4 regions of the Azospira sp. genome follow, and region 2 is predicted to be linked to each of the others. Evidence: predicted binding sites of a transcription regulator. Region 2 holds the regulator's gene; each other region holds the start of a gene.
The links. The regulator FNR, encoded in region 2, switches genes on or off when oxygen is low (the NO sensors DNR and NnrR bind a similar motif). The targets are predictions, from matches to a motif close to TTGANCTAGNTCAA.

Region 1 (7,634 bases), on a different contig from region 2:
GTGGCGCCCTACTACCGGGACATTCCGCCCGCCGCCATTCCCGAATACACCACCGCCGCGGGCGTGCGGGTGCGCATCATCGCCGGCGCCAGCCAGGGCGTGGCCGGGGCCGTGCAGCGCCCGGACACGGAGCCCCTCTACCTGGACATCCACCTGCCTGCCGGCAGCGCCCTGTTCCACGAGATTCCCGCCGGCCACAACGCCTTCACCTACACCTACCGGGGCAGCGTGGAGGTGGGCGGCAATGTGGTGCCCGACCGGCACATGGCCATCCTGGCCAATGACGGCGCCCCCGGCGTGCACCTGGCGGCGGCGGAGGATTCCCGCCTGCTGCTGGTGGCGGGCCGGCCCCTGGGCGAGCCCATCGCCCAGTACGGCCCCTTCGTCATGAACACGGCGGAGGAAATCCAGCAGGCCATGCGCGACTACAGCGCCGGCCATTTCGCCGCCGCCCCGGTGCGGGCCCTGTAGCTTTTCTCCTTCTCCCCTGGCAACGCCGCCGGCCTTGCGCCGGCGGCGTTTTTCTTTGGCGCCGCCATCGCCGGCGGGGCAGGCAAAAGGCATCAAAGCGGCGCAAAATTAGGGGGTGCGGGGCCGCCCGGCCCTGGCGGAAGGGAGAACGACATGAAACGATGCGCCCTCTTGCTGCTGCCCCTGCTGCTGGCCGCCTGCGGCGGTCCCGGCAGCTATGCGGAACGGGAGGATTTCCAGTCCGACCCGCGCCATCGCCGGGATTTCCCCACGGCGGCGGCGCCCCTGTGCGATGCGGCCCGGCGGGTCCTGCTGGGGGACGGTTACGTGGTGCTGCCCGGGCGCGACGCCCTGACCTTCAGCGGTGCCAAGGAATTCCGGGTGGACGACAAGGGTCACGCCCAGCTGCGCCTGCACCTGGCCTGCAGCGAGGCACGGGGCGGCGCCACCCTGTTCGTCACCGCCACGGAAGAGCATTTCGACGTCAAGACCACCCGCCAGAGCACCAGCGTCGGTGTGCCCCTGGTGGCCCCCATTTCCTTCAGCAGCAGCACCGAGGGCGACAACCAGGTCAAGACCCGGGGCGAGACCGTGGCCGCCCGGGATTTCTACGAGCGCTTCTACCGGGCGGTACGGCGGGAACTGGGCGGCCGCGAGTAAGGACGGGCAGGGCAGGGGCGGAGGCCGCAGCGGGTGTCGCGGCCCGGGGCGGGGGCGCCAAAACAAAAGGCCGAATCTCCAGGAGATCCGGCCGTCCTCATGGTCGAGCAAGCGCCGGGCGAGGCCGGCGGGTCCCCCTATTTTTTATTATTTGATCGGCTTGCCCAGGCGGGTGACGGCGGCCACGGCGTGTTCCACCGTGGCGGCGACCTGCTGGCCCATGTCGGTGACCTGCTGCTGCACCCGGGCCTTGTGTTCCTGCTGGCTCATGGTGACGATCTGCTGGGCGTTCTGCAGGTAGGCCAGGGTCTGGCCCAGGACCGGCTGGGTGGCCTTGGTCTGCAGTTCCAGTACTTCCTGGGCCGACTTGGCGCCCATGACGCAGCGGGTGTGCTCGATGCCGTGTTCCAGCAGGGCGCGGGCGGTGTTGAGGTTGAGGTTGGCGAGACGCTCGATGCTGGCGAAGCTGCCGTGGGCCAGGTCCAGGGTGTTTTCCATATTGGTCTTGGTGACGGCCAGCAGATGGTTGTGCAGATTGATCATGTTAGTACCCCTAGCGTTGTCTTATAAGTATCGGTGTCGATGTATCGAGCGGCGCCATCATAGCCACGGCAACCCTGCCTGGGACCCGGGTCGAGTCCCGGGAATGACCCTGGGGTCTCGCCTAGGTGAGAAGCCGGCGGGGATGTGTTAGCCCGGTGCCGCCCGTGCCTGCGGACGGTCCCGGCGCCGGCCGTCGCCCTCTGCGGCAGAGGGCGGGCGGGCCTGGCGGCGGAACCCTTTACCCCCGATGACAAAAGGGGCAAATGCATCTTACGCCCACTCTGGAAGCCAATGAATACGCCACTCTCCAGAGGTCATATGCCAAGAGTCCTACCGTAAGTGGCTTTCCGGGGAGGGGGTCTGTTAATGCTCATGGAATAAGCGCTGCCCGGCAGGTCCGATGAAATCAGGCATCTCCTTGGCGCTATTGGTGTGCTGCGGCATGGGAAAGGGGGCGGAGGCCAGGTGACAGATGAAAGGCGACGTGGGACGGGCGGCGCGCCGGCAGGCCGGGGCAGCCTCTTAACGCCCCGGCCGATGTGCTGTATATTTATACAGCCATGAAGGATGAGCCCTGCCCACTCCCTGACGATTCCCGTGCCCCGGTCCCGCCCGCCGACCTGCCCGCTGCCGCGGCCGGAACAGCGGCCGGATCAGCGGTTGGAACAGCGGTTGGAACAGCGATGCCTGCCGCGGTGCTGCCCGAACGGCGCATCGCCCACCTGGACATGGATGCCTTCTTCGCTTCGGTGGAACTGCTGCACTACCCGGAGCTGCGGGGTCGGCCGGTGGTGGTGGGCGGCCGTGCCGTGGACCGGCCCCGGCGCCAGGCCGACGGCAGCCTGCACTTCGCCCGCCTGCGGGACTACGTGGGGCGCGGCGTCATCACCACCTCCACCTACGAGGCCCGGGCCCTGGGCGTCTTTTCCGGCATGGGGCTGATGAAGGCGGCCCAGCTGGCGCCCGACGCCATCCTGCTGCCGGCCAACTTCGACGCCTACCGGGACTATTCGCGCCGCTTCAAGGCCGCCGTGGCGGCCATCGCGCCCTGTATCGAGGACCGGGGCATCGACGAGATCTACATCGACCTCAGCCACATCGAGGAGGCCACGCTGCCCCTGGCCCGGCGCCTGAAGGCGGCGGTGCTGGCCGCCACCGGCCTTACCTGCTCCATCGGCATCACGCCCAACAAGCTGCTGTCCAAGATCTGCTCCGACCTGGACAAGCCGGACGGCATCACCGTGCTCGGCATGAAGGAGGTGCCGGCGCGCATCTGGCCCCTGGCGGCGAAGAAGATCAACGGCATCGGCCCCAAGGCCAACGAACGCCTGGGCCAGCTGGGCATCCACAGCATCGGCGACCTGGCGGCGGCGCCGCCGGAAATGCTGGTGCAGCACTTCGGCCGCAGCACCGGCGCCTGGCTGCACCGGGCTGCTCACGGCATCGACGAACGGCCCCTGAGCACCTCCCGGGAGCCCAAGTCCATCAGCCGGGAAAGCACCTTCTCCCGGGACCTGCACGCCCGCCACGACCGGGCCGAGCTGTCGGAAATCTTCACCGGCATGTGCCTGCGGGTGGCCGACGACCTGGCGCGCCAGGGCTACGTGGCCCGCACCATCGGCATCAAGCTGCGCTATGCGGACTTCCAGTCGGTGACCCGGGACCTCACCCTGGCCGTGCCCACCGCCGACGGGGCGGCGATCCGCAAGGCCGCCGGCGAATGCCTGAAGCGGGTGCCCCTGCAGCAGCGCCTCCGCCTGCTCGGAGTGCGGGCCAGTTCCCTGCTGCCGGCGGCGGCAGCGGCGGCCCTGCCATCACCCCTGGTCCAGGCCGAACTGCCCCTCTAGGGCCGGGGCGGCGTCCCCGTTTTTCGGGGGGCGGCGATGGCCTTTTTTCGCGCCGCCGGGACCATGCCGGCGGGACAACCTTGACGCGCGTCAAGCCTGCATGGGGCGCGGAACCCAGCTGCCACCGTGACGCCCGATTCTATTGACCCTGATCAAAGTACGTTTTCTGCCGCTGAAGAAATTGGGGCCTCCTCACTCAATTTTTTCAGGAACAGGGAGCCATGAAAACGAAGCGTTTCAACCTACTCAGGCTGGCGGCCATTCCGGCCCTGGCCTTTGCCGTGCAGTTCGCCTTTGCCGGCACGCCGGAATCCCACGGCGACGCCACCATGCGGGACTACCAGGCCGGCGGCGGCTCGCCCCTGGCCAGCGTGCCCATGCACCAGGACATCAATCCCCTGGCACCGAAAATGACCGAGGCCGAGTTCGAGAAGGCCAAACGCATCTTCTTCGAGCGCTGCGCCGGCTGTCACGGCGTGCTGCGCAAGGGCGCCACCGGCAAGGCCCTGACCCCGGACCTGACCATCGCCAAGGGCCTGGAATACCTCAAGGTCTTCATCAAGTACGGCTCTGCCGGCGGCATGCCCAACTGGGGCACTTCCGGCGTGCTCAGCGACGACGAGGTGGACCTCATGGCCCGCTACATCCAGCAGACGCCCCCGGCCCCGCCCGAGTACGGCCTGAAGGAAATGGAAGCCAGCTGGAAGGTGATCGTGCCGGTGGAAAAGCGGCCGAAGAAAAAGCTCAACAACCTCAACCTGGACAACCTCTTCTCCGTCACCCTGCGCGACGCGGGCGAGATCGCCCTGATCGACGGCGACAGCAAGAAGATCGTCAGCATCCTCAACACCGGCTACGCGGTGCATATCTCCCGCATGTCCGCCTCCGGCCGCTACCTGTTCGTCATCGGCCGCGACGCCAAGATCAACCTGATCGACCTGTGGATGGAAAAGCCGGACACCGTGGCCGAGATCAAGGTGGGCATGGAAGCCCGCTCGGTGGAAAGCTCCAAGGCCAAGGGCTTCGAGGACAAGTACGCCATCGCCGGCACCTACTGGCCGCCCCAGTTCGTCATCATGGACGGTGACACCCTCAAGCCGCGCAAGATCGTTTCCACCCGGGGCATGAGCGTGGGCACCCAGGACTACCATCCGGAACCCCGGGTGGCGGCCATCGTCTCCTCCCACTTCAATCCGGAGTTCTTCGTGAACGTGAAGGAAACCGGGATGGTCTACTCGGTGGATTACCGCGATCTCAGCAACCTGAAGATCAAGATGATCGAGGCGGCCCCCTTCCTCCATGACGGCGGTTTCGAATCCACCCACCGCTACTTCATGGATGCGGCCAACGCCTCCAACAAGATCGCCGTGATCGACACCAAGGACGGCAAGCTGGCCAAGCTGGTGGACGTGGGCAAGACGCCGCACCCGGGCCGGGGCGCCAACTTCGTCGATCCCAAGTTCGGTCCCGTGTGGGCCACCGGCCACCTGGGCGACGATTCCATCTCCCTTATCGGCACCGACCCGGTGAAGCACGGCGACAATGCCTGGAAGGTGGTGCGTACCCTGAAGGGCCTGGGCGGCGGTTCCCTGTTCCTCAAGACCCATCCCAAGTCCAAGAACCTGTGGGTGGACACCACCCTCAACCCGGAAGCCAACATCAGCCAGTCCGTGGCGGTGTGGGACGTGAATAACCTGGACAAGGGTTACGAGCTGCTGCCCATCGGCGACTGGTCCGGCATCAAGGAAGGTCCCAAGCGCATCGTCCAGCCCGAGTACAACAAGGCCGGCGACGAAGTGTGGTTCTCCGTGTGGAACGGCAAGGACCAGGAATCGGCCATCGTCGTGGTGGACGACAAGACCCGCAAGCTGAAGGCCGTGATCAAGGACCCCAAGCTGGTGACGCCGACGGGCAAGTTCAACGTTTACAACACCCAGCACGATGTGTACTAATGGGGTCTAGCCTCTCCTGAAGCGGCATCCCAGCAAGACGAGAGAAGGTGATCCTTCTCTCGTCTTTTCATTGGTCACCCCTAGCCGGAATCGCCCATGTTCAGTCCCAAGGAAAGCCGACGCTGCAGCCGGGAGCTGTTGTCGGACATCCCCCTCTTCAACGGCCTGGCCGACAGCGTGACGGACCAGCTGCTGGCCGCCAGCCGGGTCGTCTCCATTCCCGCCCACACCCAGATCTTTTCCGTGCAGAGCCCGGTCAAGGAAGCCTTCGTCCTGGTGCGCGGCACCCTGCGCCGCAGCACCCGCCTGGCCGGCGAGGTGGAGAAGACCCTGGAACTGATCCAGAGCCCCCAGCTCCTGGCCCCCGGCGAAGTGTTCGGCGCCGAGCGCTACACCTCCCAGTGCGAGAGCCTGGGCAGCAGCCTGATCCTGGTCATCGACGCCTGGCGCCTGCGCGCCATCGTGCAGCAGGACCTGCCCCTCAGCGACCGTCTCATCCAGCTCCTGGCCCTGCGCCTGCGCAGCACGGAATGCGACGTCACCAGTTACCACTACGGCCTCTCCGCCACCCAGCGGGTCCTCGACTACCTGCTGGCCCAGGGCGGCGAAGCCCTCAAGTCCGCCGGCGAAACGCCGGTGACCCTGCGCCCGAGCAAGAAAATGATCGCCGCCCGCCTGGGCATCACCCCCGAGTCCTTCTCCCGCTGCCTGCGGGAGCTGATCGACCTGGGCCTGATCGTGGTGGACGGGCGCGTCCTCTACATCCAGAACGCCGCCCTGCGGGATTACGAAAACGGCAACCCGGAGCGGCGCATGAGCTTTTCCCGGCGCGAACGGGCAGAGATCATCCGCCCCCGCAAGAAGCTTTCCGCCGGCGCCCTGGTCAATCTCTGCGGCCGCCTGCGCGTCCTCTCCCAGCGTCTGGCCACCTCCTGGGCCATGATCGCCACCGGCCTGCCGCCGGCCAAGTACCAGGTGCGCCTGCGGGCCCTGGTGGGGGATTTCGAGCGGGTGGACAAGCGCCTCGACGGCCTGGCGCTGGCGCCCCAGGTGGGCGAGCGGCTGCAGGCGGTGCAGGCCATCTGGCCCGCCTACCGGGAAGCCCTGCTGGGCAGCGCCACCCCGGCCGAGGCCGCCGCCGTGCTGGGGCTCAGCGAAAAGATGCTGGAGGCCACCGACGCCATGACCAAGGCCGCCGAACTGTGCGGCGAGACGCCGGACGCCCACTACGTGAACACGGCCGGGCGCAACCGCATGATCTCCCAGCGGGTGTGCAAGCTCTTCCTCTTCTGGGACTGGCCCGGCTGCGAAGACCTGGGGGAGCCGGCCCTGACCGAATCGGTGCGGGAATTCGCGCGCAACCTGGCCGAGCTGCAGCAGAACAGCCACGGCGTGGCCGAGCTGGCGCTGCAGCTGAAGGAGGTGGACGCCCAGTGGCAGGTCTTCATCGCCTCCCTGCTGCCCGACCTGTCCCGGGCCCGGCGCACCCACCACGCCCGGGTCGTGTTCACCGAAGGCGAGCGCCTGCTGCGCCTGATGGACACCACGGTGAAGCTTTACGAGCGGCTGGGCAAATGAGGCCCGCCCGCCGCTCTTGACCGGGATCAAGCCTGTCATTCGCCAACTGACTGGTAACAAAGGATTATTTCCGGGCCGCCGGCCGCAGCGCGAAAAATTTGCCCGGGCCGGCACAGTGCCGCTTTCCAACCACTACACCGAAGGAAGCGTGCCATGAAATCCGCCCACCTCTCCCTGCTGGCCCTCGGCGGCCTGCTCCTGCTGGGCAACGCCCAGGCCGACGAAGCCCTGGCCAAGGCCAAGAACTGCATGTCCTGCCACCAGGTGGCGGTGAAGGTGCTGGGCCCGGCCTACAAGGACGTGGCCGCCAAGTACAAGGGCGACGCCGGCGCCGTCGACAAGCTGGCCGCCAAGATCAAGGCCGGCGGCAAGGGCGTCTGGGGCGAAGTGCCCATGCCCCCCAACAACGTCACCCCCGACGAAGCCAAGAAGCTGGCGACCTGGGTCCTCTCCCTGAAGTAAGCCCTCGGCCTTGTCCGGCGGACCTCGGCGCCCTGCCGTCGCCCGGTCCGCCGTCCCGCCTGCCTGTCCGGCAGGCCGGGCCTCCGCCCGGCCCTGGACGCCCCTTCGGCGCCTGCCCCGG
Region 2 (7,634 bases):
CAGCTCTTCGCCGATTTCTGCCAAGCCACCCTGGCCCATTTCCAGGCGGAAGAGGAAACCCTCTTTCCCGCCTTCGAGCAGGCCACCGGCATCCGCATGGGGCCCACCCAGATGATGCGGCTGGAACATGTGCAGATGCGCAGTCTCATGGACGAGGCGCGCCAGGCCCTGGCCGCCGGCGACCAGGACGACTACCTGGGGGCGGCCGAGACCCTGCTGATCCTCATGCAGCAGCACAACCTGAAGGAAGAAAACGTCTTGTATCCCATGTGCGACGAACATCTGGCCGGGCATGCCGGTGAGCTGCTGCCCCTGCTGCAGAAGACCACCGGGAGTGCCCAGTCATGAGTGCCCGCGACGAAGCCACCCTGGTGGTGGATGCCCGCATGATGGAGCCGCCCGAACCCTTCGTGCGCACCATGGAGGGCCTGGATGAGCTGAAGGACGGGGAAAAGATGCTGCTCCTGCTCTACCGGGAGCCCCATCCCCTGTACCGCACCCTGGTGAACAACGGCTATACCTACCGTTCCCAGACCGCAGAAGACGGCACGGTGGAGATTCTCATCTGGAAGGTGGCGGCCTGAGGTCCCTGGCGCCGGCCCGTCGCCGCTGATCGTCACGCCGCCGCCCAGGACGCTTCCCATGCAAGCCATGCTGTCCTTCGACCAGGCCCCGCCCCTGGCGGCGCCCCTGCGCTTCTTCCTCAGCGCCCCCCTGTTCGCGGCGGCCGCCGGCCTGCTCCTGCTGCTCCTCGGGCCGGAGCTGCTGGCCTCCCGCTGGACCGCCGGCGCCCTGGCCTTCACCCACCTGCTGACGGCCGGCTTCATGCTGCAGACCATGGTCGGTGCCCTGCTGCAGATCCTGCCGGTGGCCACCGGCGCCGGCGTGGCCCGGCCCCTGGGCGTGGCCCGGGCGGTGCACGGCCTGCTTACCCTGGGGCTGCTGTTCCTGGTGGGGGCCTTCCTCACCTACCGCAGCGAACTGTTCCAGGGCGCCCTGTTGTGTCTCGGTGGCGGCATTCTTATCTTCCTCGTTGCCGTCGGCCGGGCCCTGGTTCAGATTCCCATGGGCAGCACCATCCAGTGGGCCCTCAAGCTGGCCGTGGCCGGCCTCGGCGTGACGGTGCTGCTGGGCCTGTCCATGCTGGTCAACCTGGCCTGGGGGCTGTCCTGGCCCCTGCTGGAAATCACCGGCATCCACCTGGCCTGGGGCCTGGTGGGCTGGGGCGTGCTGCTGCTGTCCGGCGTCGCCTACGTGGTGGTGCCCATGTTCCTCCTGACGCCGGCTTTTCCCGGCTGGCTGACCCGGCTCCTGGCGCCCCTGCTGTTCCTGCTGCTGGCCCTGTGGAGCGGCGCCGAGGCGGCCGGCTGGGGCGGCGCCCCCCTCCTGGCGGCCCTGGTGGCGGCCGGTTGCGGCACCTTTGCCCTGGCGACCCTGTGGTTGCTGGTGCGCAGCAAGCGGGCCAGGCTCGATGCCACCCAGCGCTACTGGCGGCTGGGGCTGGCCTGCGCCGTCGGCGGGGCGGCCCTGTGGGCGGTGGGGCAGCTGTGGCCGGCCCTGGGCCTGTGGCCCGGGCTGCCCCTGCTGCTGGGCATGCTCCTGCTGGTGGGCGGGTTCATGTCGGTGATCACCGGCATGCTGTACAAGATCGTGCCCTTCCTCATCTGGCTGCATCTGCAGAACGCGGGCCAGGGCCGGGTGCTGGCGCCGAACATGAAGCGCATCCTGGCCGAGAGCGCCATGGCGCGGCAGATGGCGGCCCATGCCGCTTCCCTGGCCCTGCTGCTGGCCGCCGTGGTCCGCCCCGCCTGGTTCGCCTGGCCGGCCGGACTGGCCCTGCTGCTGTCCAACCTGTGGTTGCTGGTGAACCTCTGGCGCTGCCTGCAGGTCTATCGGCGGCACCTGCGGCATATCGGCGAGCAACTCGCCACGGCTGCCTGATTTTTCGGAGATTCCATGTTCAAGGCCTTTTTCAGCGCCCCCCACCGGGTCATGTTCGCCCTCGGCGCCCTGCAGAGCCTGCTGGCGGTGCTGTTCTGGGCGGCGGACCTGGGCGGCCGCTATGCCGGACTCTATGGGGCTCCGGCCTGGGCCCTGCCCGGCATCTGGCTGCATGGGGCCCTGATGCTGTTCGGCCTGTTCCCCCCCTTCATCTTCGGCTTTCTCATGACGGCCCTGCCCAAGTGGGTGAGCGCCCCGGCCCTGACGCGGGGCCAGTACCTGCCGGCCTTCGCTCTGCTGGCAGGCGGCTGGCTGCTCTTCTGGGGCGGCCTGCTGGCGGCGCCCCTGGCCGTGTCCGGCCTGGTGGTGGCGTCCCTCGGCTGGCTGTGGGGCTTGGTCGCCCTGGCCCGGGCCGTGACCTGGCCCCAGCCCCGGGGCTTCGCACCGGACCGTTCCCACGCCTACGCGCTGCTGGCCGCCCTGGGGCTGGGCCTGGTCGCCCTCTGGGCCTATGCCTGGGGCCTGGCAGCCATGGCCGGCGACGGGGTGCGGGCCGGCATCGAGCTGGGGCTGTGGGGCTGCCTGCTGCCGGTGTTCTTCATCGTCAGCCATCGCATGCTGCCCTTCTTCACTGCAGCGGTGCTGAAGAACTACACCATCTACCGACCCATGCCCCTGCTGTGGCTGGTGCTGGCCTGTTTCCTTGGCCACGCCCTGCTGGCCCTGGTCGGCTGGCACGGAGCCCTGTGGCTGCCGGACGCCGTTGCCGCCGCCGTGGTCATCCATTTCTCCTGGAAGTGGCAGCTTCGGCGCAGCCTGGCGGTGCCCATGCTGGCCATGATCCACGGCGCCACCGTCTGGCTGGGCCTGGGGCTGGTGCTCTATGCCTGCCAGGGGCTGGCCCTGGCGCTGGGCGGCAGCTTCGGCGGCCTGGCGCCCCTGCACGCCATCAGCATCGGCTATTTTGTTTCCATGCTGCTGGGCATGGTCACCCGGGTCACCCTGGGGCATTCGGGCCGGCCCATCAACGCCGGGGATCAGACCACCTGGCCCCTGTTCTGGCTGTTCCAGAGCGTGCCCCTGCTGCGCATCGCCGGCGAGTTCCTGCCCCTGTCCGGCCCCTTCAACCTGCAGTGGCTGGCCAGCCTGGCCTGGCTGCTGGTGTTCGCCCTGTGGGTGCGGCGCCACGGCGCCATGTACCTGCGGCCCCGGCCCGACGGCCAGCCCGGCTGACGGATCGCGGAGCCATCCCATGTACCTGGCCCTCAAGCATCTGCACATCACCTGCGTCGTCCTCTCCGGCCTCGGATTCCTCCTGCGCGGATTCTGGATGCTGCAGGAGTCGCCTCGACTGCAGGGGCGCCTGCCGCGGGTGGCGCCCCATGTGGTGGATACCCTGCTGCTCGGCAGCGCCCTGGCCCTGGCCTTTCTCTCCGGCCAGTATCCCTTCGTCCAGGGCTGGCTGACGGCCAAGGTGCTGGCCCTGCTGGCCTACATCGGCTGTGGCAGCGTGGCCCTCAAGCGGGGGCGCAGCAAGGCGGTGCGGGGCATCTTTTTCGTCATGGCCCTGTCGTGTTTCGCCTATATCGTTTCCGTTGCCCTGACGCGTCATCCCGCCGGCTTCTTCGCCGGTCTGTGAAAGGAATTGCATGAGCCACAGCCTGTTGGGCGCCGCCGCCCCCAGTTTCGACGAACCCCTGGAAATGCTGGATGCCTGTCACGGTCGCATCCAGGCCCAGATCGAGACCCTGCGTCGCCTGGTGCAGCACCTGCCCCGGCACGGTGCCGACCAGGCTGCCCGGGAGGCGGCCCAGGGCGTGCTGCGCTATTTCTCCGTGGCCGCTCCCCATCACCATGCGGACGAGGAGGATGACCTCTTTCCCGCCCTGCGGGCGAGCCAGGCGGTGGCCCGGGAAGCGGCGGTGGCGGCTCAGGTGGAGGCCCTCATCGAGCGCATCCTGGCCGATCACCGGCGCATGGACCGGGCCCGGGACGAGGTGCTGGCCCGCCTGCAGGCCATCGTCGCGGCCCAGCCGGGGGAATGCAGCGAGGCCCTGCCGGCGGCCATGGTGGAAGGGCTGGCCGAGCTTTATCTGGGACACATCGATCTGGAAACCCGGGAGCTGCTGCCCCTGGGGCGGCGCCTGCTGTCCCCCGAGCAGGCGGCCGCCGTCGGCCGCAGCATGGCGGCACGGCGGGGGGCGGTGTTTCCGGAAGGGGAACAGTAGGACTGCCGGCACTCCTGGACTAAGCCCGGGCAATAATCCGGGCAATAAAAAAAGCGGCTCCGCGGAGCCGCTTTTTTGTTTGACGCTTGCCCGGGATCAGGCCGACTGGTGGGTCATCAGCTTTTTCAGGCCCGGGATGTCCAGGATGCGGATGTGCTTTTGCTGCACGGCGATCAGACCTTCTTCCTGGAAGCGGGAGAAGGCGCGGGAAACGGTTTCCAGCTTGAGGCCCAGGTAGCTGCCGATTTCTTCCCGGGTCATGCGCAGGTAGAACTCGGCGTGGGAATAGCCGCGGGCGGTGAAGCGCTGGGAGAGATTGAGGAGGAAGGCGGCCAGCCGTTCTTCCGCCCGCATGGTGCCGAGCAGCATCATGACCCCGTGGTCGCGCACGATCTCCCGGCTCATCACCTTGTGGAAGTGGTGCTGCAGGGCCACGATCTCCCGGGACAGGCCTTCCAGGCGGGGGAAGGGGATGATGCAGACTTCGCTGTCTTCCAGGGCCACCGCGTTACAGGAATGGTGTTCGGTGCTGATGCCGTCCAGGCCCAGCAGCTCGCCGGCCATCTGGAAGCCGGTGACCTGGTCGCGGCCGTCTTCCAGCAGCACGTCGGTCTTGAAGAAACCGGCGCGGATGGCGTAGATGGATTCGAAGGCCTCCCCGGCCCGGTACAGGTGGTCGCCGCGCTTGATCTTGCGGCGGGTGCTGACCAGTTCGTCCAGCTTGGACATCTCGGTCTCGTTGAGACCGTAGGGAAGACACAGTTCTTGCAGGTTACAGTTCGAGCAGGCGGTCTTGATGACCGACAGGGTAATTTCTTGGGCGCTGGTCTTCTTCAACGGCATGCTGTTCCTCGCTGGGCCAAGGGCGTTCGGATGGTGGTAACCTGCGCCGGAAGGCCCTTTGGAAGCCTTTGATCCAGGTCAACGTGCCCCAGTTCCTGCACCACGATAATAAGCCGCACCTAATGTGTGGTTCTGCAACGACTGTTTTTCAATGACATTTACCGCCAACAACCTGGTTTTCGATCCCCAGATCATCCGCCGCTTCGACGTCAATGGACCGCGCTACACGTCCTATCCGACGGCTGACCGTTTTGTCGAAGCCTTCGATGCCGAGGCCCTGAAGCTGTGGTTGGGCAAACGCAACATCGGCGGTATCAGCCGACCGCTGTCATTATACTTCCACATCCCCTTCTGTAACACCATCTGCTACTACTGCGCCTGTAACAAGATCATCACCAAGGATCACGGCCGCAGCGCCAAGTACATCAAGTACCTGGGCAAGGAGATGGCCCTGCAGGCCGAGTACCTGCTGGACGGGGATCGGGAAGTCTCCCAGCTGCACTGGGGCGGCGGCACGCCCACCTTCCTCTCCCATGAGGAAATGCACCAGCTGATGGACCTCACCCACCGCCATTTCAAGCTGGTGGATGGGGCCGAGATTTCCATCGAAGTGGATCCGCGCAAGGTGGACCGGCCCACCGTGGCCCTGCTCGGCGAGCTGGGCTTCAACCGCATGAGCCTGGGCGTCCAGGATTTCGACGAGCGGGTGCAGCAGGCCATCAATCGCATCCAGACCGAGGAAGAAACCTTCACGGTGATGGACCAGGCGCGCAAGAGCGGCTTCAAGTCCATCAGCGTGGACCTCATCTACGGCCTGCCCCACCAGACGGTGATGGGCTTCAACCGCACCCTGGAGCGGGTCCTGGCCATGGACCCGGAGCGTCTCTCCATCTACAACTATGCCCACCTGCCGGGCCTCTTCAAGCCCCAGCGGCGCATCAACGAGAGCGACCTGCCCAACGCCGACACGCGCCTGCAGCTGCTCTCCCTGGCCATCAAGAAGCTGACCGATGCCGGCTACGTCTTCATCGGCATGGACCACTTCGCCAAGCCGGACGACGAGCTGGCCGTGGCCCAGCGCCAGGGCCGGCTGCACCGCAATTTCCAGGGCTACTCCACCCATGCGGACTGCGACATGCTGTCCTTCGGCATTTCCTCCATCGCCAAGGTGGGGCCCACCTACAGCCAGAACTACCGCACCCTGGACGAGTACTACGACCGCCTGGACGCCGGCGTGCTGCCGGTGCTGCGGGGCATCGAGCTGACCGCCGACGACCTGCTGCGCCGTTCCATCATCCAGGCCCTGATGTGCCATTTCGAAATCTCCACCGAGTCCATCGAAATCGCCCACCTGATCGACTTCAAGAAGTACTTCGCCGCCGAACTGGAGGACCTGAAGGAACTGGAGCGGGGCGGGCTGGTGAAGGTGGACGACAAATGGATCACCGTGCTGCCCCCGGGACGTCTCCTGGTGCGGGCCATCTCCATGGTGTTCGACAAATATCTGCGCGCCGATCGGCAGCGCACCCGTTACAGCAAGGTCATCTGACCGGGCTACGGGATACCGCGTTTAACTTGAGGCAAGCCTCAGGGGGGAAAAGCCGGGCGCTGGGGGAAACCCCAGTGCCCGGTATAATTTTGGCCATGGCCTTTTTCACTTTCCGCACGGCGCTCCCACGTGGCTGACTCCTTCCTGCCCACCCTGCTTTCCGTCCTCCTCGTCGGCTTTCTCGGCGGCACCCACTGCATCGGCATGTGCGGCGGCATCGTCGGCGCCCTCTCTCTGGGGCAGGCCGGAGGCAGCCGCTGGTCCCTGCATCTGGCCTACAACCTGGGGCGTATCGCCAGCTATGGCCTGGCCGGCCTCCTGGCGGGGGCCGTCGGCGCGGCCGGCGCCCACCTGGGAGAGCAATGGTCCCTGCGCCTGGTGCTCTACGTGCTGGCCAACCTGATGCTGGTGGCCCTGGGCCTTTATCTGCTTGGCGCCACCCAGGCCCTGGCGTGGACCGAGCGGGCAGGCCAGGGCCTGTGGCGCCGTCTGCAGCCCTTTTCCAAACGTTTTCTGCCCGCCCGCAGCCCGGCCCAGGCCTTTCCCCTGGGCTTGCTGTGGGGCTGGCTGCCCTGCGGTCTGGTATACAGTGTGCTGACCACCGCCCTGGTGAGCGGCAGCGCCGCCCGGGGCGGCGCGGTGATGCTGGCCTTCGGCCTGGGCACCCTGCCCAACCTGCTGCTGGCCGGCCTCCTGGCGGCGCGGCTGAAGGATTTCGTGCGGCGCCCCTGGGTGCGCGGCATCGCCGGGCTGAGCGTGCTCGGCTTCGGCCTGTGGGGCCTGCTGGGTGCCTGGCGCCTGGCCCATAACATCTAGAAATGCTGAGGAGCAGACGATGCTGAATTTCCTGCTGGCGGTCGATGGTTCCGCTTGTTCCCTGCGGGCCGTGGATCACCTGATTTCCCGCCTCTCCTGGTACCGGGAAGTGCCGACGGTGCACCTGCTCTACGTGCATCCGCCCATTCCCGACGGCCGGGTGCAGCGCCACCTGGGCCACGAAACCCTGGAGCGCTACTACCGGGAGGACAGCGTGGAACGCCTGGAGGCGGCCGAGGCCAAGCTCAAGGCCGCCG
Region 3 (7,634 bases), on a different contig from region 2:
TTCCACCAGGGCGTCCAGGCTGTGGCGGTGGTGCTGGGGCTCCAGCTTGCGCGACAGTTTGACGGTGCACAGCACGGTGGCGTGGAACTTGAGGCCCAGGCGGCGGAATTCGTTTTTGAGGAAGCCGTAGTCGAAGCGGGCGTTGTGGGCCACGAAAAGGCGTCCCTTGAGGCGCCCCAGCACCTCTTCGGCCAGGTCGGCGAAGGGCGGCGCGTCGGCCACCATCTCGTCGCTGATGTTGGTCAGGCCCTGGATGAAGGGCGGGATGGGAATGCCCGGATTGACCAGGCTGCTCCACTGGGTCACGCCGGCGGCCGAGACCTCGACGATGCCGATTTCGGTGATGCGGTCCCGCACCGGGTTGGCGCCGGTGGTCTCCAGGTCCACGAACACCAAAGGTTCGCGGAAAGGGGCTGGGGCGGGGGGAGAGGCGAGGGGCTGGTCGGCCATGCAGGGCACCGGGGCTGAGCGGGGGGTGAAGTCTAGCCCTCTCGCCCGGGGGCGACAATACGTGCCGCCGCTGCGCCCCCACCCGTTACAAGCCGTTACCCCGGGGCGGCGAAGGCCCCATGTTAGAATGGCCCTCACTTTTCCAACGCAACTGCCTCAAACCACTATGGATTTGATTTCCCGCATCAGCCAGCAATTCCAGGACAGCGCCCAGACCAAGCTGGACGCCGTCGAACTGCTGGCCGCCCCCATCGCCGAAGCGGTGGAAACCATGGTCAATTGCCTGGTGAACGACGGCAAGATCCTGGCCTGCGGCAACGGCGGTTCCGCCGCCGACGCCCAGCACTTCGCGGCCGAGCTGGTGGGGCGTTTCGAGGCCGAGCGCCAGGAACTGGCGGCCATCGCCCTGACCACCGACAGCTCCATCCTTACCGCCATCGCCAATGATTACGCCTACAACGTCATCTTTGCCAAGCAGGTGCGGGCCCTGGGCCGCTCCGGCGACGTGCTGCTGGCCATCTCCACCTCCGGCAATTCGGGCAACGTCATGGAAGCCATCCAGGCTGCCCACGATGCCGACATGCGGGTGGTGGCCCTGACCGGCAAGGGCGGCGGCAAGATCGGCGAAATGCTGCGGGAGGGCGATGTGCACCTGTGCGTGCCGGCCGACCGTACCGCCCGCATTCAGGAAGTCCATCTCCTGTCCATCCACTGCATCTGCGACGGCATCGACTGTCTCTTGCTGGGAGTTGAAGAATGATGAAGTCCCTGAAATCCCGTATCGCCCTGCCCCTGCTGCTGGCGGCCCTGGTGCCGACCCTGCAGGGCTGCTTCCCCGTGGTTGCCGGCGGCGTCACCGCCGGCGTGCTGATGGCCACCGACCGCCGCTCTTCCGGCACCTATGTGGAAGACGAGGGCATCGAGGTGAAGGCTGCCAGCCGTCTCTCCGACCAGCTGAAGGACAAGCTCCACGTCAATGTCACCAGCTACAACCGCAAGGTGCTGCTGACGGGCGAAGCGATCAGCGAGGAGGCCAAGGCCCAGGCCGAGCAGATCGTCGCCGCCGTGCCCAATGTGGCCGGCGTCACCAACGACCTGCAGGTGGCGGGCATCAGTTCCCTGTCCGCCCGCAGCAACGATGCCTACATCACCTCCAAGGTGAAGGCCCGCTTCATCGATGCCCAGCGCTTCTCCGCCAACCACGTCAAGGTGGTGACCGAAGCCAGCGTGGTGTACCTGCTGGGCATGGTCACCGAGCGCGAGGCCAAGGCCGCCATCGAGGTGGCTCGCACCACCGCCGGCGTGCGCAAGGTGGTGAATGTGCTGGAGATCATCAGCGATGCCCAGGCCAAGGATCTGGACCTGCGCCAGCAGCAGGATCCCAAGCAGAGCACCTCACCCCGCGCCGGCGGCTGAGCCATGTCCTACATCCTGGCCCTGTTCCTGCCCTTCTTGGCGGTCATGCTGAAGGGCCGCGTCATGGTGGGTATCGTCCTCCTGGTGTTGCAGGTGACCCTGATCGGCTGGCTGCCGGCCACCATCGTCGCCTTCTTCATCATCCACCAGGAGAACACGAAGCAGGCCATCCGCGACGCCATGGGGCGGCCGGACTAGCTCCTGCCGGAGCATCACCATTGAAAAAGGGGCCATCGGCCCCTTTTTTGTTTGCTGCTGTTTTCTGCTATTTCCCGGCGGGCTCGGCTCAGTGCCGGGCGAAGACCCGGGTCTGGCCGTCGTTGCTCACCAGCAGGGTGTCGTAGGGTTGGGGTCGGGCCGTTTCCATGCCCGGGGCGCCCTGGGGCATGCCCGGCACCGCCAGGCCCACGGCCTTGGGCTTTTCCTTGAGCAGGCGCTGGACGTCGGCGGCGGGCACATGGCCCTCAATGACGTAGTTGCCGATGCGGGCGGTGTGGCAGGAACCCAGGCTGTCCGGCATGCCCAGCTGCTTGCGGGCGGCGGGCACGTCGTCCACGTTGTGGCTGCGCACGGTGAACCCGGCGGCCTGCATGTGTTCCACCCACTGGCCGCAACAGCCGCAGTAGGGGCTCTTGTAAACATCCACCGCGGGCAGGGGCTGGGCGGCGTGGGCCAGTTGGGCGCCCAGGGCCAGCAGGGCGGCGGCGAGGAGGGGAGTCTTGGTCATGGCTTTCCTTCGGCAGGTCGGTGGCACATTGTCGCCGGACTAAGTTCGCCCGGCTTTGTCCTGGATCAGGTTCGGGGAATTGGGCGCCCCGGGCGCGAACCCGGGGCGGCTCCGGCTTCTCACGTGGCAAGCAGGGCGTCGGCCGGCACCCCGACCCGCACGTTGCCCCAATGGCGGCCGCCGACGTAGATGGGCATGGCGATGTCGCACAGCACTTCGCCGGTATCCCGCTGGTAGGTCTGCAGCAGCATGGGTTCCGTGTTGGCGGCGGAGCGCAGTTCCGAGGGGCGCTCGAACTTGCGGCAGACCCGGTTGCCCACCAGGTCGGTCTCGTAATCGCCGGTGAGGGGCTTGGAGTACTTCAGGTTATGGGCCGAGAGGTAGCTGTCGCTGGTCATGCCCACGGCGAAGGCGCAGCCTGGGATGTCCTTGAGACAGCTTTCCAGCAGGCCCTGGCAGGTCTGGGCATAGGTGTCGCCCCAGCTGACCTTGTATTTCTGCGGGTTGGTGTCGGGAATGGGCTGGTAGCTGCGGTCGAAGATGTTGATGCCCCGCTTGGCCATGGCTTCCAGTTCGGCCTGCAGGTCGTCGCGGAAGCGGCGGGTGCGGTCCACCGCCTGGTCGAAGGCGCCGGCGCCGATCTTGAAGCGGGACACCAGCTCCTGCACTGCTTCGGTGGCCTGGGCCAGCTCCAGGGTGCGTTGTTCCGATTCCTCCATGTGCTGGGCGACGCTGCCGGAGAGGCGGTGGATGCCGTCCACGTTCTCATGTACCTGCTCGTTGGTGGCGGACAGTTCCTCCATGGCGGCGGCGATCTGCAGCAGCTTTTCGCTGGTGCCTTCGAAATCCCCCACCATGCGCTGGAACTGCTCGGCGGAGCGGCTCACCACCTCCCGGGTCTGCAGCACGTCGGCGTTGATCTCGTCGTTTTCGCTGCGGGTGTTTTCCACCAGGGTGATGACGCCGTTGATGTTGCCGGCGATTTCGGCGGTGGCCTTGTTCACCCGCTCCGCCAGCTTGCGCACCTCGTCGGCCACCACGGCGAAGCCGCGGCCCGCCTCGCCGGCACGGGCCGCCTCGATGGCGGCGTTCAAGGCCAGCAGGTTGGTCTGGTCGGCCACGTCCCGGATCAGGGCGGCGATCTGCTTGACGCTCTCGGAGCGGTGGGAAAGGTCGTCCACCGTCTGGTTGAAACGGGTCACCTTGTCGCTGACGGCGTTGATCTTGCCGGCGATGTCCTGCATCTCGCCCAGGGATTGCCGGGCGATGTCCAGGTTGCCGTGGGTCGAGTCGGAAATGGCGTGGGTGCTGCCGGAAACGTCCTGGATGGCCCGGGTGCTTTCGCTGCTGGCGGTGAACACGGTCTCCGTCAGGCGTACCTGTTCCCGGGCGCTCTTTACCGTGTCCTCGACCCGGGCCTTCACCAGCACCGCCTCCCGGGCGATGCTGACGGACATCTTGCGCACTTCGCCGATGATCTGCCGCATCTTTTCGGCAAAGCGGTTGTAACCGGCGGAAAGCTCCCGCAATTCGTCCTGGGTGATGAGGGGCAGGTCCCGGGAGAAATCCCCTTCGCCCCGGGCGATCTCGTTGAAGATGCCGGTGATGACCTTCACCGGCCGCACGATGAGATGGCGCAGGTAGAGGATCTGGCCGATGTTCATGACCAGGGCCAACAGGGTCAGCCCGCCCATGATGTAGAGGCCGCTATCCAGGCTGGCGCCGATGCGGGCGAGCAGTTCGGGGCTGGCATTGCCGCTATGCAGCAATTGCTGGATGGTGTTTTGCTGGTAGAAATAGACGCCCAGATAACCCAGGTCTACGCAGAAAAGCAGCAGAAAACTGGACAGTTTCTTCGAAAGTGAATTGAAGAAGGTTTTTTCTATATTTTCGTACAACTGCCAGAACGCACTCTTTTGCTGCGGTGCATTATTCATTCCGGGTCTCCTGTGCCAACTATTTCACGTTTTTCGCGGTGGGACCAATGGTAATACGCAAATCCGGTTGCCGAAACTAGGGGGTTTACCGGGTAATGCGATGCATTTTCAAAGCGACTGCAATGCATGCCTTTTTCATGGCCAGAAGTCATTGTTTTCAGGCATCTATCCCCTCCGTGTCGTTGACTTGTGTCAAGACGCCACCGTATGGAGCCTGTTAACATCCCCCGCTTTATCAACACCTGAAACAAAGCAGGGGGAGACAACATGGCCGCTATTGCGCCCGTGCCGGCCCAGAGCCGGTTGCTCATGTCCGGCAACGAAGCCGTTGCCCGCGCCGTCTGGGAGGCCGGTGTCAAGGTTGCCGCGGCCTATCCGGGCACGCCGGCGACGGAAATGCTGGAAGTCATTTCGACCTATCCGGACCTCTACGCAGAGTGGTCGGTGAATGAAAAAGTTTCCCTGGAAGTGGCGGTGGGCGCGGCCTACGCCGGTTCCCGCTCCTTCTGCTGCATGAAGCACGTGGGCATGAACGTGGCCTCCGACGCCCTCATGACCCTGACCCTGACCGGCGTCGCCGGCGGTCTGGTGATCGCCGTGGCTGACGACGTGGGCCTCTCCTCCTCCCAGAACGAGCAGGATTCCCGCTACTGGGGCCGCTTCGCCCACCTGCCGGTGCTGGAGCCCGCCGACTCCCAGGAAGCCTACGAGATGACCAAGCTCGGCTACGAGCTGTCCGAGCGCTTCCAGGTGCCGGTGATCCTGCGCCTCACCACCCGCATCTGCCACGTCAAGGCCCTGGTCACCGTGGGCGAACGTCAGGAGCATGTGGGTGCCGGTTTCAAGAAGGAGCCGGCCCGCTGGGTGATGACCCCCTCCGGCGCCGCCCGCCGCCTGCCCCTGATGTTCGAGCGGGAAGCCGCTCTCAAGGCCGAGGCCGAGGTTTCTCCCTTGAACGTGATCGAGGCCGGCAGCGACCGCCGCCTCGGCTTCATCACCTCCGGCCCCGCCTACATGCACGTCAAGGAAGCCTTCCCCGAGGCACCGGTGCTCAAGCTCGGCTTCTCCTGCCCGGCACCCATCGACAAGTGCCGCGAACTGGCGGTCCTGTGCGACGAAGTGGTGGTGGTGGAAGAGGTGGAGCCCCTGCTGGAAACCGAGCTGAAGGCCCAGGGCATCGCCCTGCACGGCAAGGACATCCTGCCCCGCATCGGCGAGCTGGCGCCGCCCGTGCTCAAGGCCGCCATCGCCAAGCTGCGCGGCGAACCGGTGCCGGCCGTCACCGCGGTGGCGCCGATGCAGGTGTTCCCGCGGCCGCCCACCATGTGCGTGGCCTGCCCCCACCTGGGCGTCTATTACACCCTGTCTCAGGTGCGCAACATCACCATCGCCGGCGACATCGGCTGCTATACCCTGGGGGCCGGCCACCCCTGGAATGCCCTGGATACGTGCATTTCCATGGGGGCATCCATGGGAGTGGCGCTGGGCCTGGACAAGGGCCGGGGCGAGTCGGACAAGGACAAGCGCATCCTGGCGGTGATCGGTGATTCCACCTTCCTGCACATGGGTATGCAGGGCCTGCTGGACATCGTCTACAACCAGGGCAACGTCACCGTGCTGCTGCTGGACAACCGGGCCGTGGGCATGACCGGCGGCCAGAACAACCCGGGCAACGGCCTGGACATCCACGGCAACGAAGCGCCGCGGGTGGATTTCGTCAAGCTGGTGCAGGCCCTGGGCGTCAAGCCGGAGCGGGTGCACAAGGTGAACCCCTACGAGCTGCCGGTGCTGTTCAAGGCCATCCGCGAGGAGGTCAAGGTGGCCGAGCCTTCCGTCATCATCACCGACCAGCCCTGCGTGCTGACCGAGGCCTACCACAAGCTCAAGCCCTTCACGGTCATGGACGACAAATGCACCGGCTGCGGCAACTGCGTCGAAGTGGGCTGCCCGGCGATCCACGTCACCCGGCGGGAAAAGGCCATCAAGCCCAACGGCCGGGAAGTGGACCTCAATTTCGTGCGCATCGAGACTGCTGCCTGTACCGGCTGCGGCCTCTGCGTCCAGCCCTGCGCCCCCGATGCCATCGTCCATGCGGAGACGGTGGTGCCCATCAACATCCTCAAGAAGCACTGAGAGCGCGCCATGAGCATTGCAACGACCAATATTCTTGTTGTCGGCATCGGCGGCCAGGGGGTCATGACGGCCACGGAAATCCTGGCCGAGGCAGCCATCGCCCTGGGCCACGACGTGAAGAAGACCGAAGTGGCCGGCATGGCCCAGCGCGGCGGCGTGGTCTCGTCCCATCTGCGTTTCGGCCCCAAGGTGCTGTCGCCCCAGATCACCCCGGGCACCGCCCATGTGCTGCTGGGTTTCGAGGCGGCCGAGGCCATGCGCTGGCGCCACATGCTGGTACCCGAGGGTATCGCCCTGATGAACACCGCCCAGCTGACCCCGCCGGTGGTGGACCTGGGGCTCTACGACTACCCCGCGGATCCCGTCGGTTCCATGAAGGATTCCGGCTGCCGCGTGGTGGCCTTCGACGCCATGGCCATCGCCAAGGATCTGGGGGACATCCGTCTCGGCAACACGGTCATGTTGGGGGCGGTGGCCGACCATCTGCCCTTCTCCGCCGACATCCTGCTTAACTGCATCCTGCAGCGCTTCGCCCGTAAGGGCGAGAAGGTGGTGGAGCAGAACCGCAAGGCCTTTGCCGCCGGTCGGGCCGCGGTGGCCGCCACTGCCGAAGCGGCTCTGGCCTGAGCCTCGGGCAGGCCGCGATCCGGGGGAGGGTCCATTCTCCCCGGGGTTCTGATAAAATTGCGGCAATTCAAAGGGAAAGGCATTCGCCTTTCCCCTTTTCTTTTTTGTTGGCAGAGAAATCCATGACGGCACAAATTCTCGACGGCAACGCGCTGGCCCAGGAGCTGCGCGAAAGCTTCCAGTCCCGCGTCGCAGCCCTGACGGCCAAGGGCCACCGCCCCGGCCTGGTGGTCATTCTGGTGGGTGAAGACCCCGCTTCCCAGGTGTACGTGCGCAACAAGGTCAATGCCTGCGAGAAGGTGGGCCTGTATTCCGAGAAGATCACCTACGACAAGGATGTGAAT
Region 4 (7,634 bases), on a different contig from region 2:
CCTGAACCTGGTGCGTCTACCAATTCCGCCACCTGGGCAGGTGTCGAAGAAGGCGCGATTATAAGGTAAATAAAGACCATGTCAACTAGAAAACTATCCAAAACTAGAAAAAACGATCCCTTCTTCGAAAGGGAGTGCCAAAAGTACGAGATTCCCCTGCCGTCCCGGGAATACACCATGCAGCTGCTGCAGGACCAGGGACGCCCCGTTTCCTTCGACCAGCTGGTGGCCCTGCTGGACATCAGCCGGGATGAGGGGGACCTCTTCCAACGCCGTCTCAACGCCATGGAGCGGGACGGCCAGCTGCTGCGCAACCGCAAGAACTCCTACATCCTGCCGGAGAAGGCAGACCTGATTCCGGGCAAGGTGGAAGGCCATCCGGACGGCTTCGGCTTCGTCAAACCGGACGACGGCAGCGACGACCTGTTCCTCGAGCCCAAGCAGATGGACAAGGTGCTGCACGGCGACCGGGTGCTGGTGCGCTGCATCGGCCTGGACCGCCGCGGCCGTCGCGAGGCCACCATCGTCGAGGTGCTGGAGCGGGCCAACACCCGCCTGGTGGGCCGGCTCATGGAAGAGCACGGCATCCAGTTCGTGGTGGCCGAGAACAAACGCATCAGCCAAGACATCCTGATTCCCCCCACCGCCATGACCGACAAGCGGGCCAAGCTCAAGGCCCGGCCCGGCAATGTGGTGATGGTGGAAATCCTGGAGCAGCCCTCCCGCTATTCCCAGCCCATCGGCCGCATTGTCGAGATTCTCGGCAACTATGCCGACCCGGGCATGGAAATCGAAATCGCCCTGCGCAAGCACGACCTGCCCTTCGAGTTTTCCAAGGAGGCCCAGGCCGAAAACAAGGCGGTGCCGGACAAGGTCAAGAAGAGCGACCTCAAGGGCCGCGAAGACCTGCGTCAGCTGCCCCTGGTGACCATCGACGGCGAGACCGCCCGGGACTTCGACGATGCGGTCTTCTGCGAGAAGGTGGGCCGGGGCTGGCGCCTGGTGGTGGCCATCGCCGACGTCTCCCATTATGTGCGTCCGGGCATGGCCCTGGACCAGGAGGCCTATGACCGGGGCAACTCGGTGTATTTCCCGCGGCGCGTCATTCCCATGCTGCCGGAGAAACTCTCCAACGGCATCTGCTCCCTCAACCCGGACGTGGAACGGCTGGCCATGGTGTGCGACATGAACATCAGCGCCACCGGCAGCATCGGCAAGTACCGCTTCTACCCGGCCGTGTTCCGCTCCCATGCCCGCCTCACCTACAACCAGGTGTGGGGCTGGCTGTCCGGCGAAAGCCAGCCGGAGAACGAGGTGCATCAGGCCCTGCAGCCCCACCTGCAGAACCTCTACAAGCTCTTCCAGGTGCTGCTCAAGGCGCGCAAGAAGCGGGGTGCCATCGACTTCGAGACGGTGGAAACCCAGATGCTGTTCAACGCCCAGGGCAAGATCGAGAACATCGTGCCCGTGGTGCGCAACGACGCCCACCGCCTGATCGAGGAATGCATGCTGGCGGCCAACGTCTGCGCCTCCGGCTTCCTGCATGAGCACAAGCAGGCCTGCCTGTACCGGGTGCACCAGGGACCGACGCCGGAAAAGCTGGAGAACCTGCGGGCCTTCCTCGGCGAATTTGGCTTCTCCCTTGCCGGCGGCGACGAGCCCAAGGCCAAGGATTACGCCGAGCTGCTGGAAAAGATCCAGGGCCGTCCCGACACCCAGCTGCTGCAGACGGTGATGCTGCGCTCCCTGCGCCAGGCCCAGTACGCCCCGGAAAACCTGGGCCACTTCGGCCTGGCCTACGAGGCCTACACCCACTTCACCTCGCCCATCCGCCGCTATCCCGACCTGCTGGTGCATCGCGCCATCAAGGCGGTGCTGGCCGGCGAGACCTACAACCCGGGCAAGTGGGAAGACATCGGCCTGCATTGCTCCGGCACCGAGCGCCGGGCCGACGAGGCCACCCGGGACGTGGACAACTGGCTGAAGTGCTTCTACATGAAGGAGCGCATCGGGGAGGAATTCGAGGGCACCATCGCCGGCGTCGCCGCCTTCGGTATTTTCGTCGCCCTGGACGAGGTCTTCGTCGAAGGCATGGTGCACGTTTCCGAACTGGGCGAGGACTATTTCCACTTCGAGCCGGCCAAGCACCAGATGCTGGGCGAACGCAGCGGCAAGCGCTTCCGCCTCGGCGACCGCCTGCGGGTGAAACTGGTGCGGGCCGACCTGGAGTCCGGCCGCATCGACTTCATCCTGGCCCAGGAAAAGAAAGAAGGTCCGGCCGGCGACGACGAGGTGGTGACCTGGCGCAAGAACACCACGGGCAAGCCAGCCCTGGGGGCAGCTGCTCCGCAAGGCAAGCCCCGTGCGGGTTCTGGCGGTGGCAAGCCCGGCAAGTCCGCCCCTGGCGGCAAAGCGGGCGGTCCGGGTCAGGGCGGTCATCGCGGCAAGAGTCCGGCCGCTGCCAAGACGGGCGCTCCCAAGCGGAGCGGCAAGGGCGGGGCGAAGGGCGGCAGCAAGTCCGCCAGCAGGGGCGGCGCCAACAACGGCGGCCGCAAGGGGCGCTAGGCCCCGTTGCCGTGTCTCAGGTCTGGCCGGCGAGCCCCGCCGGCAGGGCCTGGGCCCAGCCCAGCTCGGCCACCAGCCGGGCAAAATCGCCCTCCAGGGGCGCTTCCAGCAGCAGGGGGGCGCCGCTGGCCGGGTGTCTCACTTCCAGACGCAGGCAGGCCAGCAGCAGGCGCGGGCAGGCGAAGTGCTGGGCGAAGAAGCGGTTGTGCTTGCCCTTGCCGTAGGTGGCGTCGCCGATGATGGGATGGGCGATGTGCTTGAGATGGCGCCGCAGCTGGTGCTGCCGGCCGGTGGCCGGCTCCAGTTCAAGCAGGGCGTAGCGGCTGCTGGGATAGCGGTCCACCGCCAGCGGCAGTTCCACCGTGGCCAAGCGCCGGTAGCGGGTGAGGGCGGCCTGGGGCTCCCGGTTCATGCGCTCCCCCTGCCATTCCCCGTCGTCGAACTGGCGGCTGAGGGCATGGTCGATGACGCCGGCTTCCTCCGGATGGCCGCGCACCACCGCCACATAGGTCTTGTGCACCGTCTGGGCCTCGAACTGGCGCCCCAGTTCCCGGGCCATGTCGCTGCTGAGGGCGAACAGCAGCACGCCGGAAGTGCCCCGGTCCAGGCGATGGGCCGGGTAGACCCACTGGCCGATCTGGTCCCGCAGCAGCTGCACGGCGAAGCGGGTCTCGTGCCGGTCCACCAGGGAGCGGTGCACCAGCAGGCCGGGGGGCTTGTGGATGGCGATCAGGTGCTCGTCGCGGTAGATAATCGGCAGCATCCGCTCGGTTTTCCTCGGTAACGGTGGTGGCAAAGGGGAGGGGCATCCTAGCAGGAATTGCTGCCCGAGGGCTTCCCGCCGGCCTCCCCGCATCCGCCGAAGGCCGCCCTGGCGCCCATCCCGCAGCTGTCTTGATGCGTATCAACGACGCCCCATTTCTTCCCGCGTTCAATGGCAGCCACGATCTCCAGGGAAGAAAAAATGTTCCGCATCTCCCAATTCATGGACGAGCTGGTGACCCCCAGCACCGTCGGCCCCCGCCGCAATCCGCCCGGGCCGGTGGTGATCTGGAACCTGGTGCGCCGCTGCAACCTCACCTGCAAGCACTGCTACTCCATCTCCGCCGACAAGGATTTTCCCGGCGAACTGAACACCGAGCAGGTGTTCACCGTGATGGACGACCTCAAGGCCTTCCGCGTGCCGGTGCTGATCCTCTCCGGCGGCGAGCCCCTGCTGCGGCCGGACATCTTCGACATCGCCCGCCGCGCCAAGGGCATGGGCTTCTACGTCGGCCTTTCCTCCAACGGCACCCTCATCAGCGAAGCCAATATCGACGCCATCGCCGACATCGGCTTCGACTACGTGGGCGTCAGCCTGGACGGCATCAAGGAGACCCACGACAGGTTCCGCCGCCTGGAAGGGGCCTTCGACGCCTCCCTGGCCGGTATCCGCCTGTGCAAGGAACGGGGCATCAAGGTGGGCGTGCGCTACACCATGACCCAGGACAACGCCCACGACCTGCCCGGCCTGCTCAAGCTGATCGAGGCCGAGGGCATCGACAAGTTCTACTTCTCCCACCTCAACTATGCCGGCCGGGGCAACAAGAACCGGGCCACCGACACCCATCACCTGGCCACCCGCCAGGCCATGGACCTGCTCCTCGACACCTGCTGGGACTACCGGCAGAAGGGTCTGCACAAGGAATTCGTCACCGGCAACAACGATGCCGACGGCGTGTACCTGCTGCGCTGGGTGGCCCGCCGCTTCCCGGACAAGGTCTCCCACATCCGCGCCAAGCTGGAGCAGTGGGGCGGCAACGCCAGCGGCGTCAATGTGGCCAACATCGACAACCTGGGCAATGTGCATCCGGACACCATGTGGTGGCACCACACCCTGGGCAACGTCAAGGAGCGGCCCTTCTCCACCTTGTGGAACGACCTCTCCGACCCCCTCATGGCCGGCCTCAAGCAGCACCCGCGGCCCGTGGAGGGGCGCTGCGGCGCCTGCGCCTACCTCAACATCTGCAACGGCAACACCCGGGTGCGGGCCCAGCAGCTGACCGGCAATCCCTGGGCCGAAGACCCGGCCTGCTATCTCAGCGACGAAGAAATCGGCGTCAAAAAGGTAACCGAGGTATCCCTATGAAAACCCGCGCCCAGGCCGCCAGGCGGCCGTCCTCCCTGGCCTTCTGGCTGCTTTCCGTACCCCTGGGCCTGGGGGCGCTGTGGCTGGCCAGCCGGCCGGCCCACGCCGCCGATGCCAACGCCCCGGCCCTGTTCCAGCAGCACTGCGCCGCCTGCCACGGTACCGATCGCCTGGGGGGCATGGGCCCGGCCCTGCTGCCGGAAAACCTGGAACGGCTGAGAAAGGCCGAAGCCCTCAAGACCATCAGGGAAGGCCGGGCCGCCACCCAGATGCCGGCCTTCAAGGACCAGCTGAGCGAGGCCGACATCGCCGCCCTGGCCGACTACGCCTACGCCCCGGTGAACCCCAAGCCCACCTGGACGGAGAAGGACATCCGCGCCTCCCGCATCCAGCACGTGGACGAGAAGACCCTCTCGCCCAAGCCCGTCTTCAAGGCCGACCCCATGAACCTCTTCGTGGTGGTGGAAGGGGGCGACCATCACGTCTCCATCCTCGACGGCGACAAGCTGGAGCCCATCCACCGCTTCCAGTCCCGCTACGCCCTCCACGGCGGGCCCAAGTTCTCCCCCGACGGCCGCTTCGTGTATTTCGCCTCCCGGGACGGCTGGTTGACCAAGTTCGACCTGTGGAACCTGAAGGTGGTGGCCGAGGTGCGGGCCGGCATCAACACCCGCAACGCCGCCGTCTCCGGCGACGGCAAGTACGTCATGGCCGCCAACTACCTGCCCCAGGATCTGGTGCTGTTCGACGCCGACCTCAACCTGATCAAGGTGATGGAGGCGAAGAGCGCCGACGGCAAGGAAAGCTCCCGGGTTTCCGCGGTGTACGATGCCGCCCCGCGCAAGAGCTTCGTCGCCGCCATGAAGGACATGCCCGAGGTCTGGGAAATCAGCTACGACCCGGAAGCCCATCCCATCTACGACGGCCTGGTGCACGACTACCAGTACAAGGAAGGGGTCTCGGTGCCCGGCTTCCTCAACCCCCGCCGCACCCGCCTCACCGATCCCCTGGACGATTTCTTCTTCGACCAGAGCTATTCCGAGGTGATGGGCACCAGCCGGGAAGGCAAGGGCCAGGTGGTGAACCTGGATGCCCGGCGCAAGGTCTCCGAACTGCAGCTCTCCGGCATGCCTCACCTGGGCTCCGGCATCACCTGGAACTGGCAGGGCCGCACCGTGATGGCCTCCACCAACCTCAAGGAAGGCAAGGTGACGGTGATCGACATGAAGGACTGGAAACCGGTGAAGGACATCGTCACCCGGGGAGCCGGCTTCTTCCTGCGCAGCCACGAGAACAGCCGCTACGCCTTCGTCGATTCCATGATGAGCCCGGCCAAGGACACCCTGCAGGTGATCGACAAGGACAAGCTGGAGATCGTCAAGGAACTCAAGCCCGTCCCCGGCAAGACCCTGGCCCACATCGAGTTCACCAAGGATGGCCGTTACGCCCTGGCCAGCCTGTGGGAAATGGACGGCGCCCTGATCATCTACGACGCCAGGACCCTGGAAGAGGTGAAGCGCCTGCCCATGAAGAAGCCCGTGGGCAAGTACAACGTGTGGAACAAGATCACCCGTTCCGAAGGCACCAGCCACTAGGCTGGGCTCGGCAGCCCGGCGGGCTTTCCTGCTGCCGCGATGGCGGTGGGGGAGGCCTGGGTAAGGAGTGATGGGAAGGGAACTGCCCGGCCGGGCAGCAGCGCCCTGGATGTGACCAGGGGCGGCAGGGGCCCGGTAACCCGGGCGGTGTTCCGTCAGAGCCGCTGCAACAGCTTTTCCAGGGCCCGGTGCACCGTTTCCGCCTTGAAGGGTTTGACGATGTAGCCCTGGATGCCGGTCTGGATCAGTTCCCGCACCCGGTTCTGGTCCGCTTCCACGGTGACCATGATCACCGGCATCTGGTGGCCTGCCGCCCGCAGGGCGCGGACGAACTGGCCGCCATCCATGACCGGCATATTCCAGTCGCTGACGATGGCGTCGATGCCGCCGGCCTGCACCATCTCCAGGCCGGCCTGGCCGTGGGAGGCCTGCTTGACGGCAAAGCCCACCTCCTGGGCGATGGCGGTGAGGATGCCGCGCATGGACTCCACGTCGTCCACCACCAGGAGGGTCTTGGCTGCCATGGCCGGAGCAGACACCGCCTAGAGGGCGGCGTTCTGGCTTTCGATGTAGGCGAACAGCTCGTCGTACATTTCCACCAGGGCATCCCGCTCGGCACTGCCCTCGGTCCACTTGCGGGTGGCGGCCAGTTCCAGGGCTGCCCGTTCGGTGGCGGAGCGGCTGGCGATTTCCACCTGCTCGCCGTTGATGATGGCATTGACGTCGGCCCGGGCCTTCTGGGCCAGGGACACCATGCGCATGGAGGTTTCCATCCTGCCGGCACCCTGGCCGATGGTGCCCGCCAGTTCCTCCACCACGGAGGCGGAGCTGGCGGAGCCGGCCAGTTCCTGGCTGAAGGTGTCGGCGGTGCCGCGGGCGTCGGAGACGGCGCCCCCCAGTTCTTCCATGCGCCGGGAGACGTCTTCCATGGCGCCGGAAACGTCGCCGATGGCCTGGGTGATCTCCACCGCGGCCTTCTGGGACTGGTCGGCCAGCTTGCGCACCTCGTCGGCCACCACAGCAAAGCCGCGGCCCGTCTCGCCGGCCCGGGCCGCCTCGATGGCGGCGTTGAGGGCCAGCAGGTTGGTCTGCTTGGCGATGGCGTCGATGTGGCCGGTCAGCTGGCGGATGGCGTTGGTCTTGCCGTCCAGCTCGTGCAGGGCCTCGGCGCTGTGCTGGGCCGAGGTCTGGGCCTGACCGAGGGCGGCGGACATGGATTCGGCTGCACCGGACATGGCGCCAGCGGATTCGGCGAAGGCCCGGGCCAGGGATTCGGCCTGGGCCGATTCCTGGGCCACGGTTTCCAGGGCCTCGCTGACCCGGCCGATGGCGGTGGACAGGCCCCG

Region 1: a site for FNR is predicted at 3,664-3,677, ahead of OEL49_RS04885 (nitrite reductase). Genes of this name have one in related genera too.
Region 3: a site for FNR is predicted at 4,713-4,726, ahead of OEL49_RS03265 (thiamine pyrophosphate-dependent enzyme). Genes of this name have one in related genera too.
Region 4: a site for FNR is predicted at 3,460-3,473, ahead of nirJ (heme d1 biosynthesis radical SAM protein NirJ). Genes of this name have one in related genera too.

What each region holds. Positions count from the first base shown of each region.
Region 1 is NZ_JAOTRW010000003.1:301,304-308,937, forward strand. It holds gene OEL49_RS04865 (pirin family protein) at 1-471, shown strand, start outside; gene OEL49_RS04870 (DUF2242 domain-containing protein) at 625-1,131, shown strand; gene OEL49_RS04875 (phasin family protein) at 1,279-1,674, opposite strand; gene dinB (DNA polymerase IV) at 2,358-3,521, shown strand; gene OEL49_RS04885 (nitrite reductase) at 3,743-5,473, shown strand; gene OEL49_RS04890 (type IV pili methyl-accepting chemotaxis transducer N-terminal domain-containing protein) at 5,570-7,051, shown strand; gene OEL49_RS04895 (c-type cytochrome) at 7,205-7,513, shown strand.
Region 2 is NZ_JAOTRW010000004.1:135,099-142,732, reverse strand. It holds gene OEL49_RS06535 (hemerythrin domain-containing protein) at 1-348, shown strand, start outside; gene OEL49_RS06530 (DUF2249 domain-containing protein) at 345-584, shown strand; gene OEL49_RS06525 (hypothetical protein) at 643-1,941, shown strand; gene OEL49_RS06520 (NnrS family protein) at 1,957-3,174, shown strand; gene OEL49_RS06515 (SirB2 family protein) at 3,194-3,580, shown strand; gene OEL49_RS06510 (hemerythrin domain-containing protein) at 3,591-4,169, shown strand; gene fnr (fumarate/nitrate reduction transcriptional regulator Fnr) at 4,266-5,012, opposite strand; gene hemN (oxygen-independent coproporphyrinogen III oxidase) at 5,164-6,561, shown strand; gene OEL49_RS06495 (sulfite exporter TauE/SafE family protein) at 6,691-7,377, shown strand; gene OEL49_RS06490 (universal stress protein) at 7,397-7,634, shown strand, end outside.
Region 3 is NZ_JAOTRW010000002.1:710,999-718,632, reverse strand. It holds gene OEL49_RS03295 (3'-5' exonuclease family protein) at 1-450, opposite strand, end outside; gene OEL49_RS03290 (phosphoheptose isomerase) at 617-1,210, shown strand; gene OEL49_RS03285 (BON domain-containing protein) at 1,207-1,866, shown strand; gene OEL49_RS03280 (YqaE/Pmp3 family membrane protein) at 1,870-2,064, shown strand; gene OEL49_RS03275 (DUF411 domain-containing protein) at 2,153-2,593, opposite strand; gene OEL49_RS03270 (methyl-accepting chemotaxis protein) at 2,713-4,530, opposite strand; gene OEL49_RS03265 (thiamine pyrophosphate-dependent enzyme) at 4,798-6,663, shown strand; gene OEL49_RS03260 (indolepyruvate oxidoreductase subunit beta) at 6,673-7,290, shown strand; gene folD (bifunctional methylenetetrahydrofolate dehydrogenase/methenyltetrahydrofolate cyclohydrolase FolD) at 7,413-7,634, shown strand, end outside.
Region 4 is NZ_JAOTRW010000002.1:159,777-167,410, reverse strand. It holds tRNA gene OEL49_RS00770 (tRNA-Leu) at 1-38, opposite strand, end outside; gene rnr (ribonuclease R) at 178-2,565, shown strand; gene OEL49_RS00760 (tRNA pseudouridine(65) synthase TruC) at 2,582-3,328, opposite strand; gene nirJ (heme d1 biosynthesis radical SAM protein NirJ) at 3,530-4,693, shown strand; gene OEL49_RS00750 (nitrite reductase) at 4,690-6,288, shown strand; gene OEL49_RS00745 (response regulator) at 6,444-6,812, opposite strand; gene OEL49_RS00740 (methyl-accepting chemotaxis protein) at 6,831-7,634, opposite strand, start outside.